DNA from 2 places in the Tatumella sp. JGM94 genome. Region 1 is predicted to be linked to the other one. Evidence: predicted binding sites of a transcription regulator. Region 1 holds the regulator's gene; the other holds the start of a gene.
What was found. Region 1 encodes CRP, which controls carbon source genes, mostly activating them, when cyclic AMP is high. Its sites were predicted from a motif close to ATGTGANNNNNNTCACAT; they were not measured.
Positions count from the first base shown of each region.

Region 2: a site for CRP is predicted at 9,505-9,522, ahead of focA (formate transporter FocA). Genes of this name have one in related genera too.

Region 1 is NZ_JAERJN010000004.1:8,619-20,288, forward strand. Features, by position in the region: gene kefB (glutathione-regulated potassium-efflux system protein KefB) at 1-982, opposite strand, end outside; gene kefG (glutathione-regulated potassium-efflux system ancillary protein KefG) at 982-1,533, opposite strand; gene JK216_RS03990 (ABC transporter ATP-binding protein) at 1,660-3,567, shown strand; gene JK216_RS03995 (LysE family translocator) at 3,738-4,346, opposite strand; gene JK216_RS04000 (hydrolase) at 4,428-5,420, shown strand; gene JK216_RS04005 (YheU family protein) at 5,423-5,638, shown strand; gene JK216_RS04010 (phosphoribulokinase) at 5,731-6,600, shown strand; gene JK216_RS04015 (OsmC family protein) at 6,639-7,043, opposite strand; gene crp (cAMP-activated global transcriptional regulator CRP) at 7,345-7,977, shown strand; gene JK216_RS04025 (YccS/YhfK family putative transporter) at 8,049-10,124, shown strand; gene JK216_RS04030 (aspartate aminotransferase family protein) at 10,168-11,385, opposite strand; gene JK216_RS04035 (aminodeoxychorismate/anthranilate synthase component II) at 11,471-11,670, opposite strand, start outside.
Region 2 is NZ_JAERJN010000006.1:137,516-149,185, forward strand. Features, by position in the region: gene JK216_RS06435 (fimbria/pilus periplasmic chaperone) at 1-63, shown strand, start outside; gene JK216_RS06440 (fimbria/pilus outer membrane usher protein) at 26-2,371, shown strand; gene JK216_RS06445 (spore coat U domain-containing protein) at 2,362-3,324, shown strand; gene JK216_RS06450 (hypothetical protein) at 3,599-3,883, shown strand; gene JK216_RS06455 (MFS transporter) at 4,131-5,282, shown strand; gene pflA (pyruvate formate lyase 1-activating protein) at 5,330-6,070, opposite strand; gene pflB (formate C-acetyltransferase) at 6,213-8,495, opposite strand; gene focA (formate transporter FocA) at 8,588-9,448, opposite strand; gene ycaO (30S ribosomal protein S12 methylthiotransferase accessory factor YcaO) at 9,791-11,554, opposite strand.

The DNA.
Region 1 (11,670 bases):
AAAACTGTAACCGTTCTGAACTGCGTAAACCGTAAATACGGGCCAGAGAATAGAGGACCAGTGTTTTAACGGCGACCAGCACCAGTACTGCGACCAGAATTTCAATAATATGGGTGTACAGCACCCCCAGGTTCAGGGCCATACCGACAGAAATAAAGAATAACCCCAGTAATAGCCCTTTAAACGGCTCAATCGCCACCTCAAGCTCATGACGGTATTCACTTTCTGCCAGTAATACCCCGGCAATAAAGGTCCCCAGCGCCATTGACAGCCCCAGTGCATCCATAAATACGGCTGATCCAATAACCAGTAATAATGCGGCAGCCGTAAACACTTCCCGGACGCCGGAGGCCGCAATAAAACGGAAAATAGGTTTCAGCAAAAAGCGCCCGCCAATCAACATGCCGGCAAACGCCAGCACTTTCATACCGACTTTTATCCAGTCGGTAGGGTGGTGGCCATCACTGCCTGCCAGTAAAGGTATCAGTGCCAGGGCGGGGATAACCGCCAAATCCTGAAACAATAATACTGAGAAACCAAGCTGTCCGGATTCACTGCGATTCATCCCTTTATCGCGCATTAACTGAAGCGCCATCGCGGTCGAGGACATCGCCAGACCAATCCCCCCGATCAGGGCCGCCTGCCATGAGAAGTCAGTCAGCCACAGTAACCCTCCGAGGATAACAGCAGAGAAAATAACCTGAGCAGCACCTACACCAAATATTGAACGACGCAGCTCCCAGAGTTTGCCAGGGTTCAGCTCCAGCCCGATGATAAACATCAGGAAAACAACGCCAAGTTCAGAAAAGTGCAGAATCTCGTCGACATCACTGATCAGCCCGATACCCCAGGGGCCGATAGCAATCCCGGCCAGCAGATACCCCAGAACCGCGCCAATACCAATCCGTGCAGCAATCGGTACCGCAACCACTGCTGCACCCAAATAAATAACACCTGCGGTTAACAGGCCCGGACCTTCCATCAAATAACCCCCTGAGGTAACGGCTGAGACAACCAGTCATGATAAGCACTGGCATAGGTTTGCATTGCCTTTGCCGTCTGACGTCTGGCGCAGTAAATCACCATTGGTGTGAGCCAGTGCATGCGACAGGTTTGTGCGGTCAGTTCAAAAGGACGCATGATTTCGGTCATCGGATAACGGTTAAGCCCGTGCTGATGATAGGCCGTTTCAGGCTCTCCGGTAGTGACGATACTGCGCCAGTACTTTCCGGCAAGTGCATGCTCCCCACTGCCGGTGGCGAAGCCCCGCGACAATACCCGGTCAAACCACTCCTTCAGTAACGCAGGACAGCTGTAGGTATATAACGGGTGCTGAAAAACGATAATGTCATGTTCACGTAATAGCTGTTGTTCGTAATGAATGTCGATGAAAAAATCAGGATAAAATGCATACAGATCATGCACAGTCACGTTTTCCTGCCGCTTTGCGGTCTCCAGTAAGACCCTGTTTGCCACCGACTCCTGTGATTCCGGATGAGCATAAAGCAGCAGGATTTTAGGCTGTGTTGACATTGTTCTCCTCCAAATCATCGTCACGGATAACTATTTCAGCTACCATGCAGCACATTACGAAATATTCTGTTTAATCGCTGGTTCATTTTAGCTGATAATTTAACATATTCTGACGATACGGCGCTTATGATTGTCTTCTCTTCGCTACAAATTCGACGCGGTACCCGGGTACTGCTGGAAAACGCTTCCGCCACCATTAACCCCGGACAGAAGGTCGGTCTGGTCGGGAAAAATGGTTGCGGGAAGTCCACCCTGCTGTCTCTGCTGAAAGGTGAAATTAACAGTGATGCCGGTCATGTTAATTTTCCTGGTAACTGGTCGCTGGCCTGGGTAAATCAGGAAACGCCGGCGCTGGATCAGGCAGCTATCGAATACGTAATTGACGGAGACAGAGAGTTTCGCCAGCTGGAAAATGCTCTGGCGCAAGCAAATGCAGAAAATGACGGTAATAAGATTGCGTTACTGCACGGAAAACTGGATGCCATTCAGTCCTGGACCATACAGTCACGGGCTGCCAGCCTGCTACACGGTTTAGGATTCAGTCAGCAGCAATTACAGTCTCCGGTAAAAGATTTTTCAGGTGGCTGGAGAATGCGCCTGAACCTGGCCCAGGCCCTGATTTGCCGATCAGATTTGTTATTGCTTGACGAACCGACCAACCACTTGGATCTTGATGCTGTTATCTGGCTGGAGCGCTGGCTGAAAAGTTATACCGGCACACTGATACTGATTTCACATGACCGTGACTTTCTCGACCCGACCGTTAACAAGATTCTGCATATTGAGCAGGAAGATTTGGTCGAATACACGGGTAATTACAGTGATTTCGAACGTCAGCGGGCAACAAAACTCGCCCAGCAGCAGGCACTTTACCAAAGCCAGCAAGCCCGGGTAGAGCACTTACAGCACTATATCGATCGTTTCAGAGCCAAAGCCACCAAAGCAAGACAGGCCCAGAGCCGGATCAAAATGCTGGAGAAAATGGAACTGATTGCCCCGGCACATGTGGATAACCCCTTCAGTTTCAGTTTTTTGCCGCCGGAAAGCCTGCCAAATCCATTACTCAAAATGGAGAAAGTAACGGCCGGTTATGGCGAAAAAGTGATTCTGAATTCGATAAAACTTAACCTGGTTCCCGGTTCACGTATTGGCTTACTTGGCCGTAACGGCGCAGGAAAATCTACGTTAATCAAATTACTGGCTGGCGATCTGGCACCGCAGCAAGGTGAAGTAACGCTGGCTAAAGGTATTAAGCTGGGTTATTTCGCCCAGCATCAACTGGAATATTTACGGGCAGATGAATCGCCATTACAACACCTGCAACGCCAGGCACCGCGGGTGCTGGAACAGCAACTGAGGGACTACCTCGGGGGCTTTGGTTTCCAGGGCGACAAAGTCAAAGAGGCTACAGGGCGATTCTCCGGCGGCGAAAAAGCACGGCTGGTACTGGCACTAGTGGTCTGGGAACGTCCGAACTTACTGCTGCTGGATGAACCGACCAACCACCTTGACCTGGATATGCGTCAGGCGCTGACCGAAGCGCTGATGGATTACGAAGGAGCATTAGTCGTGGTGTCCCATGACAGGCACCTGATTCGTGCCACCACCGATGACCTGTATCTGGTTGACGCGGGCAATGTCGATGTATTTGATGGTGACCTGGATGATTATCAGCAGTGGCTGACAAATCAGCAAAAAAACAGTACACCACCTGAAGAGGTAAAATCCGCGTCAGGTAACAGTGCTCAGGCCCGTAAGGACCAGAAAAGGCGCGAAGCAGAGCTGCGTATCCAAACCCAGCCACTGCGTAAAAAGACAGAACAGCTGGAAAAACGCATGACGGTCCTGCAAACCACACTCAGCGAAAATGAACAGTTACTCAGCCAGCCGGGAATTTACGAGCAGGAGAGAAAAACGGAGTTAACTGCCGCCCTGAAAATACAGGCAGAAAGCCAGTCAGAGCTGGAAGAGTGCGAAATGGAATGGCTGGAATTGCAGGAACAACTGGAAACAATAAGCTCCGCAGCATCCTGAGGCCGGGCAGGCCCCGGGGGTCTGCAGGACACAGCCTGCGACGTCGGATCCGTGTGCCCGCAGAGAAATTACCAACAATTACATGACAGACCGACTCTGATTTATTTAAAATCCCTCGGTCATCATGACCTGTGTGGAGTCTCCGGCGGTTATTCCCTGGTTCGGCGGTATTACAGCCAGATAAGGATCACACAGGATGCGGTAAGCAGCCCCATGCAGATATTAAATATTTTCCAGGCGCGGGGGCTTTTCAGCCAGCGTCCGATAAACGAACCAAAGCTAAGCCAGATAATACCGGCCACAATATTCACCAGGAACATTGCAAAGCTGATCGCCAGCACCGATGAATGATACTGAGCACCTGCAAGACTAAAACTGGCTACCGCGCCCAGTGACATCAGCCAGGCTTTAGGGTTAATTAACTGCAGTATCCCTCCCTGCCAGAAAGGCATGGCTTTCCCGGGAACCGACAGATTACTGATATCCAGCTCTTCATAAGGCGCACTGGCAATTTTCCAGGAAAGCCAGAGTAAGTACAGGCTGCCCGCAATTTTCAGCAATAAATGAATAGCAGGATAGACCAGAATAAGACCGCCAATACCGAAGGCAACCATAAGCAGCATAATCTGCATGCCCAGCATAATGCCAAGCATTAACGGAAATGAGCGAATAAAACCAAAGTTGGCACCGGATGCAGTAAGTAACATATTATTAGGGCCGGGTGTTATTGCTGCAACCCAAAGAAAACCCAGTAGCGAGAGAAATAATCCCATTTCCATGCGTGACACCATTCCTGTCTCAGGATTAAATTAACCTTTGAAACTATACAGTGAGTTATGGATCAGACAAGACCCGATGGTATGAAAATTTGTCGTAATACAGGTGAGGAATTTACCCCAATTCCTCAGCTGAAAAACCCTCATATCCAGACCCTTCTGCCAAGGATCCTGCGCCGGATTGTGCGGATTAAGCCTTACTGGCAGCGGCTTGAACTACCTGACGGTGATTTTGTCGATCTGGCATGGAGTGAAAATCCGCAACATGCACAACATAAGTCACGTGCTGTTATTTTTCACGGACTCGAAGGTAGTATCAACAGCCCTTATGCTCACGGGCTGCTGTCAGCATTTAAGAAACGGGGCTGGCTGGGGGTGGTGATGCACTTCCGGGGCTGCAGCGGTGAGTCGAACCGGAAAAAACAAAACTATCACTCCGGGGATTTTGCTGACGCCAGTTATTTCCTGCGCTGGATGCAACAAACGATGGGACCGGCACCGACTGCCGCCACCGGGTTTTCACTGGGCGGAAATATGCTGGCTTGTATGATGGGCTCCCTGGGCAGTGACTGTCTGTTGGATGCCGGCGTTATCGTGTCGGCCCCTTTAATGCTGGAGCCCTGCAGTTCTAAGCTGGAACAGGGCTTTTCGCGTTTTTATCAGTTCTATCTGCTGTCGCAGATGAAAAAAAGTGTTCGCCGGAAACTGAAAGCATATCCCGGCCTGCTGGATATCTCTCTCGAACGCCTGAATAGCATTCACCGGCTAAGGGATTTCGATGATGAAATTACGTCTAAAAACCATGGATTTACCGATGCAACCGACTATTATCGTCGTGCAAGCGGCATGCCGCTGCTTTCCGGCGTCGAAAAACCGTTACTGATTATCCATGCCCGGGATGATCCTTTTATGGTGCCTGATGTCATTCCCAATCCGGAGCATCTGTCACCGAGCATTACCTACCAGCTCTGTCAGTACGGTGGCCACGTTGGTTTCGTCAGTGGTACCCTGACCCGCCCGGTCATGTGGCTGGAGCATCGTATTCCTCAATGGCTTTCAACCTGGCTGGATAAATAATTGTGATCATTCCATGGCAGCAAATAGATCCTGATACGCTGAATAATCTGATTGAGTCTTTTGTCCTCAGAGAAGGCACAGACTATGGTGAACAGGAGCGTTCATTGTCAGAAAAAACGGCCGATATTCACCGGCAGCTCACCGCCGGGGAAATCGTCGTGGTGTGGTCGGAATTACATGAGTCAGTCACACTGATGCCAGCGCGTAATTTCGGTTAACCGCGGATTTGTCCCGTACTACGACAGATGACACCCGCGGCCAGACATGTTAACAATGCTGTCAGCCGTATTGGTTCAGGGAGCATAACGTTATGTCAGCAAGGCATCCTATCATTGCCGTTACCGGTTCCAGCGGTGCCGGAACAAGTACTACCAGCCTCGCCTTTCGTAAAATTTTCCAGCAACTGAATATCCGTGCCGCAGAAGTGGAAGGAGACAGTTTTCACCGGTATAGCCGGCCAGAGATGGATGTTGCTATCCGCAAAGCACGGGATCTGGGGAGGCATATCAGTTATTTTGGACCCGAGGCCAATGACTTCTCTCTGCTGGAACAGACCTTTACCGAATATGCCCGCCAGGGTACCGGTCGCTCACGTAAATATTTACATACCTATGATGAAGCAGTGCCCTGGAAACAGCAGCCCGGTACCTTCACCCCCTGGCAACCTTTACCGGAGAATACGGATGTCTTGTTCTATGAAGGATTACACGGCGGTATTGTTACCGGACAACACAACGTTGCTGACAAAGTTGATTTGATGGTCGGTGTGGTACCGATCGTTAATCTGGAATGGATTCAGAAACTGGTCAGAGACACCGGCGAACGCGGCCACTCCCGTGAAGCGGTGATGGATTCGGTGGTACGGTCGATGGATGACTATATTAACTATATCACTCCGCAATTTTCCCGGACCCATATTAACTTTCAGCGGGTACCGACGGTTGATACGTCTAATCCGTTCGCAGCAAAGACCATCCCTTCACTGGATGAGAGTTTGGTGGTGATCCATTTCCGGGGGTTGGAAGAGATTAATTTCCCGTATTTACTGGCGATGATCCACGGGGCATTTATTTCACATATCAATACGCTGGTCGTGCCGGGAGGCAAGATGGGGCTGGCCATGGAGCTGATTATGACACCGCTGGTGAAACAATTGATCGAACAGCGCGCTCCCCGCTAATACGTCCGGATGCCAGACAGCATCCGGACACCATGAACTTACAGACTTATCACTTCAACACTGTGGGTAACATCAACCCCTTTACCCAGCATTAAAGCAACCGAGCAATATTTTTCAGCCGAAAGTGAAACTGCACGCTCTACCGCTGTATCGGCCAGGTTATGCCCGGTGACAATAAAGTGAAGATTAATATGGGTAAACAGACGCGGCGCTTCTTCGCGACGCTGCGATGTCAGTTTAACTTCACAGTCTGTCACATCATGACGGCCTTTCTGCAAAATAGACACCACGTCAATGGCACTACAGCTTCCGGTAGCCATCAAAACCATTTCCATCGGGCTGGGAGCTTTGTCACCGGCATTACCATCCATAAGGACCTGATGTCCCGAGGCTGATTCCCCGATAAAACTCAACCCTTCAACCCATTTTACGCGTGCCTGCATTGTTCTTACTCTCAGTTTATTAAATATCTGTCAGATTACTCCTTCACAGGATAAACGGCAATCTGCGGGCAATGACCCGGGCCAGACAATACAACAGGAGACAGTTTCCTCAGGGTATGCTACAAACAGAGGGGTAGATAATTTTTACCCGATTACAACCATGGCAAAACGGTCGTCTTCACCAGAGTAAGTGTCACTGGGTCACCGCGAATGTCAGACAAAAAAGCCCTATGATTTCAAAGCCCCACAGGATCTTACCCCCTGTGTTTCCGGCACGATTACAACAGAAGGATACAAGAGAATGGTTCTTGGTAAACCACAAACAGACCCTACATTAGAATGGTTCCTGTCCCATTGTCATATTCACAAATATCCCTCCAAAAGCACCCTGATCCATCAGGGTGAAAAAGCGGAAACTCTCTATTATATAGTGAAAGGCTCCGTTGCTGTTCTGATTAAAGATGAAGAAGGAAAAGAGATGATCCTCTCTTATCTGAATCAGGGCGATTTTATTGGAGAACTGGGATTATTTGAGGAAGGCCAGGAACGTACTGCCTGGGTGCGCGCCAAAGTTGCCTGTGAGGTTGCGGAGATTTCTTACAAGAAATTCCGTCAGCTTATTCAGGTGAATCCCGAAATTCTGATGCGCTTATCATCACAGATGGCACGCCGTTTACAGGTAACGTCGGAAAAAGTCGGTAATCTGGCCTTTCTTGACGTTACCGGACGCATTGCCCAGACCCTGCTTAACCTGGCACGTCAGCCCGATGCAATGACTCATCCTGACGGAATGCAGATCAAAATTACCCGTCAGGAGATCGGCCAAATCGTCGGTTGTTCCCGCGAAACCGTCGGCCGGATCCTGAAAATGCTGGAAGATCAGAACCTGATTTCAGCCCACGGGAAAACCATCGTCGTCTACGGTACCCGTTAACGGATCATACTGTCCGCTGCACGGCAGGTGACTGCCGTGTCTTGTTTATTATTGACCTGCGGTTGTATCTGATGTGGCGCAGAATTGTTTATCACCCTGAAGTTAACTATGCCTTGCGCCAGACACTTATCCTGTGTCTTCCTGTCGCCGCCGGATGGCTGGCCGGCGATCTGCAGAAAGGTCTGCTGTTTTCTCTGGTACCAGCCTGCTGCAATATCGCCGGACTGGATACCCCGCATCGCCATTTTTTTAAGCGAATTGTTATCGGCGGTACTCTGTTTGCGCTCAGTAGTTTCTTACTACAGTGGCTGCTGCTGCGTAATGTCCCGTTACCGTTTATTGTCGGTGCGCTTCCATTATTAATCGGAGTATGCGGTGAAATAAGCCCGTTGCATGGACGTCTGCTACCGGGGTCCCTGATCGCCATGACATTTACGCTGAGCCTGGTCGGACGAATGCCCCTGTGGGGCCCCCCTTTGCTCTATGGCTGCGGTACTTTATGGTACGGACTGTTTAACTGGTACTGGTTCAGGCTGTCTAAGGATCAGCCGCTGCGTGAAACACTCAGCCTGTTATACCGCGCTCTGGCGAAATATTGCGAGGAAAAATATACTCTGCTCAGCAGCAGTGATTATGATAAATCATTACCCGCATTACTGAATTACCAGCAGAAAGTCGTCGATTTAATCACCACCGCCTATCAGCAAATCCATATGCTTTCCGCGGAAAAAAACAGCCGTGAAAAATACCTGATCCGTACCTTTATGATGGCAGAAGACCTGCAGGAGCATATTTCAGTGACTCTCAGCCAGAGTGAGGATGTCAGAGATCTGGTACAGAAAAGTCAGTCGGGAGAAATTATCAAACGCACCGCTAATCTGGTTGCCGGACAACTGCGCAAGACCGCCGATAATATCCTTTATCACCAGATTCCGGCGGACTTTTCGATGCGTGAGTCTCTGTCAGAATTACAGAATATCGTCCGCCAGTACCCTGATAACCCTGTCGGCCAGTTCTATCTGTACCATTTCAGTAAAATTGCAACAGTACTGCAAACAAGGAAACCACTCTACCGCCGTGACCTTATGGCAGACAGCCAGCGACGACTGCCCTTGCTGGCCGCATTACGCAGCTATATTTCGTTAAAGTCTGTCGCCCTGCGGACTGCCGGCCGTTTTTCGGTCATGCTGATGACGGCCAGTACTCTGGCCCTGTCTTTGAATATGCCGAAGCCCTACTGGGTATTAATGACCATTATTCTGGTCAGTCAGAACAGTTATGCTGCAACCCGGGTCCGGATTCAGCACCGTGCCCTCGGCACATTTGCCGGCCTGATGATTGCCGCCTGGTCTCTGAAAATGGCCGCGCCGGAATCGGTGATCCTGCTGACAATGTTATTGCTGACCTTGTTCAGTAATCTCTTTTCCCGTCAGTACTACGGCTGGGCAACCATTGGTTTCACCGTCACTGCAGTATACAGCCTGCAGTTACTGTCCCTTAACGGGGTGAATTTCCTGGTGCCCCGCCTGCTGGATACCCTGCTGGGGTGCCTGATTGCTTTCGCCGGCATGCTATGGCTATGGCCGCAGTGGCAAAGTGCCCTGTTACGAAAAAATGCCCTGGATGTCCTGGAGACCTATCAGCATGCCCTGCAGATCTTACTTGCTCCGCAGCACACCGCCGATGAGTTAGAAAGTATCAGAATCAAGGTAAACCAGCGGCATAATGCCCTTTTCAGTTCAATGAACCAGGCTATGCAGGAACCCGGCTTTAATACTGAATATCTGAACGAAATGCATCTGTGGGTTACCCATAGCCAGTTTATTGTCGAACATATTAATGTGCTGACGACGCTTGCCCATGAACATACTATGCTCAGCCCCGGGCTGGCCCGCAGCTACCTGGAGTCCTGTGAGATTGCATTACAACAATGTCAGCAGCGCCTGAGTTACCAGAGTGAAGATGACCGCAGCAGTGCGGTAATGGATACTCCCGACAAGGTTCCTCTGGGGCCGGTAACCATTATGGAGCGGCAGCTCGATCAGATATTAAGCCACCTGAGAGTTATGCGGACTATTTCGTCGATTGTCTGGCGACAACGTCCCCGTCACGGACAGTGGCTGATAAATAAGAAAAAGAAAGTCTGAAGCAAACCCGCCAGCGTCCGCAAGGAGGCTGGCGGTCAGTAAGTTAGCCAAATACCTTTCCGACGGCTACGGATAAACGGGCCATTCCTTCACGTATGTCCTGCTCGGTGATCACCAGTGAGGGGGCAAAACGGATAACACCGCTACCTGCCGTAAGGATCATCACACCTTCGGCCGCTGCCGCATGTAACAAATCCCGGGCCTTCGGCTGATACTGTGGCTTCAGTTCTGCTCCGATCAACAGCCCCTTGCCGCGAATCTCACTGAACAGCGAAAAATGCCGGTTAATTTTTTCCAGCTCCTCTGTAAACCACTGACGCCGTATTTCTACACCCTGTAAGACCTCAGGGGTGTTAATCGTATCGAGCGCAGTTTCTGCGATAGCGCAAGCCAGAGGGTTACCCCCATAGGTTGTCCCATGGGTACCGGGAGACATCGCTGATGCAATTTCATTTGTTGTCAGCATTGCACTCACAGGGAAACCGCCCCCCAGCGCTTTGGCCGTGGTCAGAATATCGGGGGTCACACCATAATGTTCATAGGCAAATAATTTGCCGCTGCGGCCCATACCACTCTGCACTTCGTCCATCACCAGTAACGCCTGATGCTGATCACATAAATCCCTCAGCCCTTGCATAAACTCAGGTGTTGCCGGGGTAATGCCTCCTTCTCCCTGAATAGGTTCCAGAACAACCGCACAGGTATGATCGTCAATAACGGCTTTTACTGCCCCGAGATCATTAAAAGGAACATGCACTATATCGGCAGGTTTCGGCCCGAAACCGTCCGAATATTTTGGCTGGCCACCCACTGACACGGTAAATAACGTACGGCCATGGAACCCGTGGTGAAAAGCAATAATTTTGGTTTTATAAGGGCTATGGCGTACCGATGCGTAGTAACGGGCCAGTTTAAATGCGGCTTCATTGGCTTCGGCCCCGGAGTTGGCGAAAAATACCCGTTCGGCAAACGTTGCGTCAGTCAGCTTACTGGCGAGGCGCAGTGCCGGCTCATTAGTAAACACATTACTGGTATGCCACAGGGTTTCACCTTGTGTTTTCAGGGTGTCGACCAATGCCGGGTGGCAATGGCCCAGGGCAGTTACCGCAATTCCACCGGAGAAATCGACATACTCTTTACCCTGCTGATCCCAGACCCGACTGCCTTTACCTTTGACTGGCACAAACTGAGCGGGTGCATAAACAGGCAAAATGACCTGATCAAACGTTTCCCGGTTAACTGCTATCGTCTCTTTTGCCATTGAATTGTCCGCCTGATTTATCCGTGCATGAAAATATAAATAATAAGTCAAAAAATATGCATAAAAAATCAACCAAAGGCAAATATTAACCGGCCTGTTCGACAAAATTTTTCAATAACTGAAGTCCCTGCTCACTCATAATGCTTTCAGGATGAAACTGAACGCCTTCAATGGGTAATGTTTTATGCTTTATCCCCATAATTTCATCAAACTGCCGCTCCGATTCACTCCGGGCGGTGACTTCAAAGCACTCAGGCAGTGATTCTGCTTCCGCAACTAACGAAT
Region 2 (11,670 bases), on a different contig from region 1:
ACACTTACTTTCAATGTAAATGATAATGCAGAGACTCAGACCGTACCAGTTGTCAGCCCGTAAATTATCTCTGCTAAGTGCAGTGTTTTTACTGCCGGTGTCTTTCTGTGCAGTATCAGATGAAGTTCTTTATTTAACTGTCAGTGTTAATGATGCTGCGGTACCCGGATTGTTTCAGATTCGAAAAAGTGGCGATCATTTTTTTATTTCTGCACAAGATTTTAAGCAGCTGAATATCCGCACTGATAAATTAGCAACGGCAGATAATACCGTTGATATGGTTTCCGGGGGCGGGTTGTCTCTGGTTTATGATGATTTACAACAGCAGTTAAATATCCGGGCAACCGTTGACTGGCTGGCAGGGCATCAGAAGTTAACATCACAATCTAACGGACTGATCACTCGTCAGGACTTTTCCCCGCCGGTCAAAGGTATTGCCTTTGATTATAATCTTTATAGTGCAGAGCAGCCTTACAGTCAGAGCCTGAGCGCTTATACAGACTTGCGTTCTTTCGGAATAGGGCCGGGAAACTTTAGTACTTCCTTTAACAGTCGTTTTAATCATTCTGACACGGGTACCGATAACGGAACCCGGCGGCTGATGAGTGCGTGGAGTTATAATAATACCGACAAACTGCTGAGCTTAACCCTCGGAGACAGTTATACGGGCAGCCAGTCATGGACCAACAGTGTGCGTTTTGCCGGGGTCAGTCTGGCACATAATTACGCACTGCAACCCGACTTTAATACTTCAACGCAGGATATTCTTTCCGATACTGTTGCTTTACCTTCGACCGTCGATTTGTATGTTCAGGGAATAAGACAGACAACACAACATGTCGAACCGGGACAGTTCACCCTGAATACGGCTCCGGTATTTACCGGTAATAGCTCGGCACAGGTTGTTATCACTGACATAAACGGGCAACAGCGTGTCGTAAACCTGAATATTTATGGATCCGATTTGCTGTTATCTCGCGGGCTGAATAGCTGGAGTATTAATGCCGGCTGGTTACGGAAAGACTACAGTTATCGTTCTTTCAGCTATAACCCGGGCTTAATGGTCACCGGTAACGGACGTTATGGACTCAGGGATGATCTGACGCTGGAAGCGCATACGGAGCAGGGTGAACCGTTGCAGAATGGGGGTATTGGTGCTAATTATCTGTTGTCCCCGTGGCTGGGCATTGTCCACGGAGATATTTCTGCCAGCAGACATAACCGTCTGAACGGTAAACAATGGGGAGTTGGCTGGCAGTGGTCCAACCGCCATCTCAGTTTCTCGCTGACAGATACCCGCCGTGACAGCCATTACCGTGACATGTCGGTATTAACGGAAGGTGAGCTGGCAACACGTTCAGACAATGCTTTTATCAGCTGGTCCATGGGAGCGGCGGGTACAGTAGGTGCTAGCTGGATTAACCGTCAATATGCAGGGGAGACCCGCAGTTATGCCGGTTTTTCCTGGTCAGGAACCTTCCGTCATAATATCAATATTTCCGCCAGCCTCACCCGGGCGCTGGAAATGGATCATGATAAAACACTGTATCTCAGTGTAAGCGTTCCCCTTTCAGATACTCAGTATGTCAGCGTACAGCATTCGCAGGATAGTCAGTCTGCAAACAATCAGCTGACATGGTCGAAATCGGTGATTTCGAATAAACCGGGCTGGGGGGGCGATGTATCACTACAAAACGGAAGTAATGCCACAACGCATCTGGATTATCGCCAGCGTACCGAGTGGAGTGACCTGGAATTGGGCTATAACCGCTACAGTCAGCAGAATAATTATTATGCTTCCCTGTCCGGAACCGCGGGTCTGTTCGCTAATGCATTTTATGCCACGCGACAATTGGGGGATGGTTTCGCCCTTGTGGATACCGACGGTATTGCGGGAATCCCGGTTTATCTGGAGCATCAGCCAGTCGGCAAAACCGACCGCGATGGAAAACTGTTTCTTAATAACCTGCTGCCTTATTACCGTAACAATATCAGTATCGATGTATTATCACTGCCTGATGATTTTCGTGCGCTTTACACGGAGGATAATGCTATTCCTGAAAGCGGTGGTGGTGCAATGGTGCACTTCCGAATCTATCGTGCCCGTGCATTACTGATGACGGTTAAACAGACACAGGGTAAAGCACTGCCGTTTGCTGCACCTGTCAGCGTGGTTACCGCCGCCGGACAGCAACCCGAAACGGGAACCCGCACAACGGTGGTGGGTTATGAAGGCAATATTTATCTTGAGAATCCGCCGGCGGAAGGTTTTGCCATTGTTCATTTACCCGACAGCACATGCCGGATCAGGTTGCCCGCGCAGCTGCCGGCAGGAAAAGCGATAACTACTATGGAGGCAGTATGCCAGTAACCCGGATATTCATTTTTTTACTGGTGCTGTCTGGCGGATTGTTTTTTTCGGCCAGCGCCTCCGCAGATCCCCATTGCTGGACCGGTGACGGGGCAGGGTACAACTTTGGCACCGTAACTCCCGGCCAGGCAGTGTCATCAACAGCACAGATCGGTATTACTTGTAACAGCTATGATCCGTCAACAGATTACATCCGGCTGTGCCTGAATTTTATAGATGAAAATGCACCGGTCGCCATGAACCCGAATGGTATCAGTGGTTACCCTTTGTATTTTAATGTTTATCCGTCAGACAGTCCGGAGACGGCCCTGAGTGCTAATAGTTCCGTATTTGCACAGTTTGATATGGCTGTACCCTCAGGGCAAAGTGCATCCGGCAGCTTTATACTGACTGGCCGTATTCTGGCGGGGCAGACTAAACTGACCGCAATGGATTATTATAAATATAATTTTTTCGCCTATTACAAATATGCCTTTGCTAGCAGCAGAAATCAGCTGCCTTCCTGTGCAGCGATGCCCAATACCTACTCTCAGAACAGAATTTCTGTTTCAGCGACTGCCTCAGTAAAACAAGGCTGTACGCTTGATCAGGTCAGCGATCTTGATTTTGGCCAGCATAGCCCGGCGTTATCACCGCAATTATCGGCAACGGCTATCTCGACCCTGTCAGTGACCTGCCCGGTGAACACTTCTTTCTCGGTAGCATTAGGCAACGGGCTGCATAGCCAGCAATCGGTCCGTCAGTTATGTAATACCGCAGATAACCAGTGTGTGTCTTATCAGCTTTACCAGGATGCGGCTCACAGTGTGGTCTGGAATGATACTAATACTCAGACAGTCCGTTCCGCGACCGGGAACAGTCAGAACCTTATCGTTTACGGGGTGCTGCCTGACCAGAACTGGCCGACAGCGGGCAACTATACAGATACAGTGACAGTCACCCTCCGCTATTAACTGTTTTCTGAGTGCACAACATTTCTCTGTTGTGCGCTTACTTCTTCGGTATTATTTATCACCATTCTTTATTTTTCTGATGGATTTTTAGTCACTCAGTCATCATCTCCCCCGGTTAATATGATTCCGGTCATTTAGTCTCTTACTTTCATTTGATACGGCTACAGAACCCTTGTATACCTGTTATTACAGATAGAAAAGATTGCCAGTTGTGGTTTTATTTTCATTTCGGGAAAGCATAAGCCTTACGCAGTGATTGCAAAGGAGAAGGGGTATGCGAAATCTGTGCAGTAATCGGTTATTGGCAGGCGTGCGGTTATTTTTAGCCTTGGTGTTGGCTGGTCTCGTTTTCCCTGTAACGGCGGCACTCACTGACGCTGGTATAAATATTCGTTTGCAAGTGGTTAACCGTTGCGCGATGTCTGTAGCTTCATCTGCTGATAGCCCGCAGGTAAACGTGCAATGTCCCCGTTCCGTCACCTATCTGGTGCGGGTGCATCAGCAAGCTGAAACTTACGATCATCAGCCACAATACCGCCGGGTGGAGGTCAGTTACTGATTACGGATATGTGCTCTCCTGACCTGCTGAAGATCATTCCCTGTGGCTTTAAAATACGGGATACGGGGTTTGCTGCTCTATATATAAAAAAGGATTAAACAATAAATTTATAACTCCTAAATAATCTTTCCCCGCGGTTTAAATTTCTTTTTTCAGCAAAAAATGCTCTGCTGTTTTTTGCTAATTGACTTTAAAAATAGTAGTGCCATTATTCGCCACAATTATTACTTTCTTTGTGGTTATGGCTATGTCTGCATGGTCCCGTCCTGTATTGCTTCTGCTCTCCGGTCTGCTGTTATTGACCATCGCAATTGCGGTGTTAAATACACTGGTGCCTCTCTGGCTGACCCATGACCAATTTGCTACCTGGCAGGTGGGTGTGGTGAGTTCTGCTTTTTTTACCGGCAATTTACTCGGGACGGTGATTGCAGGGAAAGTTATCACAACCCTCGGTTTTAACCGCAGCTATTATATAGCGACCGCAATTTTTGCTGTGGCGACCTGCGCTTTATTAATCGCCGGTGGTTTTACTGGCTGGACAGTATGGCGTTTTCTGGCAGGTACCGGATGTGCCCTTATCTGGGTGGTTGTTGAAAGCGCTTTGCTCTGTTCAGGGACCTTACGCAATCGTGGCCGGTTGCTGGCTGCGTATATGATTGTTTATTATATCGCCACAGTGCTGGGGCAGTTACTGGTCAGTCTGGTTTCTGATGCCGCCGGATTTATGATACCTCTGCTGGTGGTGTGCATTATGGTCGCTGTACTGCCGTTATTTTTTGCGCGGATTAACCCGCCTGAAGTCGCAGAAAATTCAGCCTCGCCGAATATCCGTGAAATGTTTTCCCGCCATTCATCACGTTTGGGTATTAACGGCTGTATTCTTTCAGGCGTTGTACTGGGCTCGCTGTATGGACTGTTACCATTATACCTGTCTCACAAAGGTATGAGCGATGCGAACGTGGGTTACTGGATGGCATTACTGGTCAGTGCGGCTATTCTCGGACAATGGCCTGTAGGCCGACTGGCCGACCGTTTTGGTCGTCTGATGGTACTGCGTGTGCAGGTCTTTATGGTGATACTGGGTGCATTAGGAATGTTAACTCAGCTGGCAATGGTGCCTGCTTTGTTTATTCTGGGATGCTCCTGTTTTACGTTGTATCCGGTGGCTATGTCCTGGGCATGTGAAAAAGTTGCGCATCATGAGCTGATTGCAATGAATCAGACCCTGTTACTCAGCTATACAGTCGGCAGTCTGGTCGGGCCGGGAATGACATCATTACTGATGGAGCATTTCACGGATAATGTGTTGTTTACCATGATTGCGGCAGTCTCGTTTGTCTATCTGCTGATGTTACTGCGTAAAGCGGATCATCAGACAACACCGGTCGCTCATGCGTAAGGCGGATACGCTTGTGTCTGAAGAAGGGGCCAGCGGCCCCTGCATATTCAGTAAATAACGTTATGGCCGTAACTGGCAATAATTGATTTTACCCGTTCCATGGTTTCTTTCGGCGGAGGACTTACTCCTTCCAGCGGATATTTTTCGCCCATTGCTGTCCATTTATGTTTACCCAGTTCATGATAGGGCAGTAATTCTATTTTTTCGATATTGTCCATTGCAGCAGTAAACTGCCCCAGCCGGTGCGCAGACTGATCATCATCTGTGTACCCGGGCACGACCACATAACGTATCCAGGTGCGTTTACCGGTTTTATGCAGATATTCTGCGAACTCCAGCATCCTGTGGTTTGAAACACCGGTCAGTTTCTGATGTATCTGATCATCCATTTGCTTCAGATCCAGCATGACAAGATCGGTGACCTCCATCAGTTCAGTGATTACATGATCATAGCGGCGGACAAACCCATTGGTGTCCAGACAGGTATCGATACCCGCCTGTTTACAGGCTCTGAACCAGTCGCGGACAAACTCAGCCTGCAAAATAGCCTCACCGCCTGACGCGGTAACCCCGCCACCGGAGGCGGCAATATAGTGTTTATAGGAAAGCAGGTCATCCATAAGTTCTTGTACGGTAACTTCCTGGCCGCCATGAGTATCCCAGGTATCACGGTTATGGCAATACAGGCAGCGTAGCAGGCAACCCTGAAAAAAAACGATAAAGCGAATACCTGGTCCGTCGACGGTACCACAGGATTCGACAGAGTGAATATGACCAGTGACTGACATGCGATGGTTCCTCCGGGGTGAGCTGCGGTAATCTCGCAGGCCGGCATTGACAGGTGTTTATAAGTTGCTGTTATATTCAGCATAAAACAGGAAGAGTAAAAAGGCTCCCGGCCGGGAGCCTTTTTAACCTGGTTAACCAGTATTAAATTGATTGAGTGAACGTACGGGTAATAACGTCCTGCTGTTGTTCTTTGGTCAGTGAATTAAAGCGAACAGCATACCCCGAAACCCTGATGGTCAGCTGTGGATATTTTTCCGGATTATCCATCGCTTCCAGCAACATCTCACGGTTCATTACATTGACATTCAGGTGCTGTCCGCCCTCGATAGCGGCTTCATGATGGAAATATCCATCCATCAGTCCTGCAAGGTTAGCTTTACGGATATCATCATCTTTACCCAGCGCGTTAGGGACAATAGAGAAGGTATAAGAAATACCATCTTTAGCGTAGGCAAAGGGCAGTTTTGCCACTGATGTCAGGGAAGCGACAGCACCTTTCTGGTCACGTCCATGCATCGGGTTCGCGCCGGGACCGAATGGTGCTCCGGCACGGCGGCCATCAGGAGTATTACCTGTTTTTTTACCGTAAACCACATTTGAGGTGATGGTCAGTACTGACTGGGTCGGAACCGCGTTACGGTAAGTTTTCAGTTTCTGAATTTTTTTCATAAAACGTTCAACTAAATCGCAGGCCAGGTCATCGACCCGTGCATCATTATTCCCGAATTGCGGATACTCACCTTCGATTTCGAAATCAATAGCCAGGCCATTTTCGTCACGAACCGGTTTAACTTTGGCATATTTAATTGCAGAAAGGGAGTCAGCCGCGACTGACAGTCCTGCGATACCACATGCCATAGTGCGGTAAACATCACGGTCATGCAGAGCCATTAAAGCAGCTTCATAGCTGTATTTATCGTGCATATAGTGAATGACGTTCAGCGCTGTGACGTACTGGGTTGCCAGCCAGTCCATAAAATGATCCATACGGGCCATCACAGTATCGAAGTCGAGGATCTCATCGGTAATCGGGGCCTCTTTGGGGCCGACCTGAATTTTCAGTTTTTCATCCACCCCGCCGTTAATCGCGTACAGCATGGTTTTCGCCAGGTTAGCGCGGGCACCAAAGAACTGCATCTGTTTGCCGACGATCATCGGGCTGACACAACAGGCAATGGCATAGTCATCACTGTTAAAGTCAGGCCGCATCAGGTCATCATTTTCATACTGGATAGATGACGTATCGATGGACACTTTAGCCGCATATTTTTTGAAATTCAGTGGTAATTGTTCTGACCACAGAATAGTCATATTAGGTTCAGGTGAAGGCCCCATGGTATAGAGGGTATTGAGGAAGCGGAATGTACTTTTAGTGACCAGCGTCCGGCCATCCAGTCCCATACCTGCCAGTGACTCGGTTGCCCAGATCGGGTCGCCGGAGAACAGTTCATCGTATTCCGGGGTACGCAGGAACCGAACCATCCGCAGTTTCATCACCAGGTGGTCAATCAGCTCTTGTGCTTCATCTTCGCTCAGAATGCCCGCCTGCAGGTCTCGTTCAATATAGATATCCAGGAAGGTTGAAACACGGCCGAATGACATAGCCGCACCATTCTGTGATTTTACGGCAGCCAGATAACCGAAATAAGTCCATTGCACAGCTTCACGGGCATTCGTCGCCGGAGAGGCGATATCCAGACCATAACGGCTGGCCATTTCTTTCATATCTTTCAGAGCCTGATACTGGTCTGAAATTTCTTCGCGCAGACGAATAGTTTCTTCGAGAGCGTTACCCTGTTCGAGGTCACTTTGCAGTGAGCCAAACTGGGCCAGTTTATCTTTCATCAGTGCATCAATACCGTAGAGTGCAACACGGCGATAATCACCGATAATACGGCCGCGACCATAGGCATCCGGCAGGCCGGTCAGAATTCCGGACTTACGGCAACGCATAATATCCGGTGTGTAGACATCGAACACACCCTGGTTATGTGTTTTACGGTATTCAGTAAATATTTTTTTCAGTGTCGGATCGAGTTCACGGCCATATACCTGACAGGAGCCTTCAACCATACGGATACCACCGTAGGGAATAATGGCACGTTTCAGGGGCGCTTCCGTTTGCAGACCGACAATTTTCTCCAGTGACTTGTTGATATAGCCTGCGTCGTGGGAAATAATTGTTGAAGCCAGATCCGTATCAAAATCGACCGGGGCATGGGTCCGGTTTTCGATTTTAATACCTTCCATAACCTTATCCCACAATGTGGTTGTGGCATCTGTTGCGTTGCTGAGGAAGGCTTCATCGCCTTCATAAGGTGTATAGTTTTTCTGAATAAAATCGCGGACGTTAACGCTGGTTTGCCATTCACCGGCTGCAAACCCCTGCCACGCCTGGTTCATTTTTTCATTAAGTTCAGTCATGAGATACCTGCCTTGTTAAGTTGAATTCAGCGTACGGGCAGCGGTACGTGACCTGCCGGTACAAAATCTATGTTCAGTGTAGTATTGATAAATTAGTTTTCACTATTATCTTTACGCAAGTAAATAATCCAGTACGTGAGCCCTACTAATAAACCGCCACCAATAATATTCCCCAGAGTAACGGGAATAAGATTATCGGTAATAAATTGCCAGGGAGTCAGTGTGGAAAATTGTCCGGCTGTGGTACTGGTCAGTTGCCAGAAATCAGCAGAAGCAAAATCTTTAATGACAATAGCCATCGGAATCATAAACATATTGGCAATACTGTGTTCAAACCCGCTGGAAACAAACATAGTCACCGGTAGGATCATGGCAAGGGTTTTATCTGTCAGTGAACGACCGGAATAGCTCATCCATACGGCCAGACAAACCAGTAAGTTGGCCAGAATTCCCAGGGCAACGGCTTCGACAAATGTATGGTGCATTTTATGATCGGCTGTCTGCAGTACATTGAGGCCCCATAATCCATTAGCCACCAGATGTTCACCAGATAACCAAATCAGTGCCACAAACAGTAACGCGCCAAACAGGTTTCCGAAATAGACGATAATCCAGTGGCGCGTGAGCTGAGCCCAGCTGATACGCCCACTGGCTTTGGCAACCACAATAAGAACGGTTGAAGTGAATAAATCAGCACCACAGACGACCACCAGAATCAACCCGAGAGAGAAACAGAGTCCGCCAATCAGTCGCGAAATACCATAAGGTAATTCGCTGCTACCGGTAGTGACGGTAATATAAAAAGTGAAGGCGATGGAGATAAAAACACCTGCATTAATTGCCAGGAAAAAGGTGGTTAATGGTGGTTTTGATGCCTTATAGACACCTGCTTCTTCGGCAACTTTTGCCATTGCTGCCGGCATTAACAGATCAAAAGGATTGTCCGTTTTCACACAAATCCCCTCAGAGTTTTCGCTGTGCCCAGAGTATCAAATGGCCTGTTTGTGAGAATTGACCTGGATCACTTTTAACCGTTGCCGGTCTGCTAAAACTGTCTTTTTTGGTCAGTGATATATCATAATACATTGAAAATAAAGGTTAAAATTTATTTTAATAACTATTTTATTTTTTGATTAACCGGGTGTTGTCGCCAGATGATTAAACAATAAAGACTAAAAACGGCATGATTATGCGCCGGGAGAGGGAGCTACAGCTAAATATAAACAGACGGGGCAAAAAAACAGCGCCGGTCGAAGGCGCTGTAAATATTTTTTTAACAAAGAATCGGCGGAGACTTAATTTTCTGACCAGTACTGACGTTTTGCGGCCTGAAGTTTCTCATAAGCCGCCAGTAAAGACTGATGGGCAGGGAAAGCAGTCAGAGACAAGTCAACTTTCTGCAGCCCATAAAAAGGTTCTTCGCCACTGATTGCCGCAGACGCAGCTTCTACCGCATCGCTGCCGTACATACGGTTAAAGGCGGTCAGATATTCGCCGGGGGTCCGCTCATCTTCCAGTGACAGCAACAGTAATGTCTGCAGGCAGCGGTAGTAATTAGCCCGTTCGGCACTGAAGACTGAATTGTTAAATTCAATGGTCCACTCGGTCCAGATCAATGCCTGGTCGAGATCGCCTCCGGCAAGTGCCAGCATAGCTTTAAGTTCACCGACGCGCAGGGTTGACCAGCCATTATCTTTGCCCGTCGCCAGACCCAGCAGTTCGCGTACCCGGGTAAAATCGTCCAGGCCTTCGTCATCCATCTGCGTAATCAGTTCAAGGTAGTCCTGAGGTTGCCATTCGCTGCCCGGTAAACTAAGGAAAGTTTCACGGAAACCGGATCCCATATTGTTGTTAGCCAGCAATAAATCTTCGGCCGGATAAATATCAGACATGCCGGGAACAATAATCCGGCAGGCATATACGCCCAGATGTTCATAGTCGGCAATATACACTTCTTTATTTTCGGCACGGAAAATATTCATCAGTGTCGAAAATTCCTGTTCGGTGGTACCGGAAAAGGACCAGTCAGCGAACGGATAATCAGGAGTATCTTTGAACATATCCCAGGAGATCAGGCCGCTGGAATCGATAAAATGTGTTTCCAGGTTAGTGTGTTCTGCGACTTCTTCATCATCAAAGGTTGGCGGAGTAAACACATCCAGATCTTTCAGGCTGCGGCCCTGTAATAGTTCCGTAACGGTGCGTTCCAGCGCGACGCCGAAATCAGGATGGGCGCCGAAAGAAGCAAAACAGGTACCATTTTCCGGATTAAATAACACCACACAGATCACCGGATACTGGCCGCCCAGCGAGGCGTCGTAGGCAAAAATCGGGAAACCTTCGGCTTCCAGTTGTGCAATAGCTTCGATAACCGCCGGATAACGGGCCATGACTGTCTGTGGAATTTCCGGCAGGCTGATTGATTCAGCGATAATACGGTTTTTAATGTAACGCTCAAAGACTTCCGAAAGACCCTGAACCCGTGCCTCACTGGCGGTATTACCGGCTGACATACCATTGGATACATATAAATTACCGATAATATTCATCGGAATATAGACGGTCTGCTTGTCTGACTGACGGATAAACGGCAGTGCGCAGATTCCCCGGTCATCGTTACCTGACTGCAGATCAACCAGCAGGCTGGCACCGAGGACATTGTCCGGGTCATAGAACTTACGCAGTGCAGGGTCCAGCAGTCCTTCCGGTAAATCGTCGTCTTCAGTCAGCGGGAACCATTTCTCATTCGGATAATGGACAAAGTCACCGCCAGCGACCGTTTCACCCAGCCAGAAATCGGCAAAGAAATAGTTCGTTGATAACCGTTCAAAATATTCACCTAACGCAGAAGCCAGGGCGGCTTTTTTGCTGGCACCTTTGCCATTGGTAAAACACAGAGGACAGTCACGATCGCGGATATGGACTGACCAGACATTCGGAACCGGATTCAGCCATGAAGCTTCTTCAATAGTAAACCCTAAAGACTGTAGCTTATGCTGAAACCGTGAAATAGAGTCTTCTAAAGCGGCATCTTTGCCTGGTATAAATGTTTGCGTCATAGTGCCGCGTTCTCCCGGGGAGTGATAAACAGATGTGTTGGGGTAATGATACGGAATTTATACGATGACCGCTATCAGCCGACAGTAAAATCTCCCCGTTATAACTCCGTTACCCG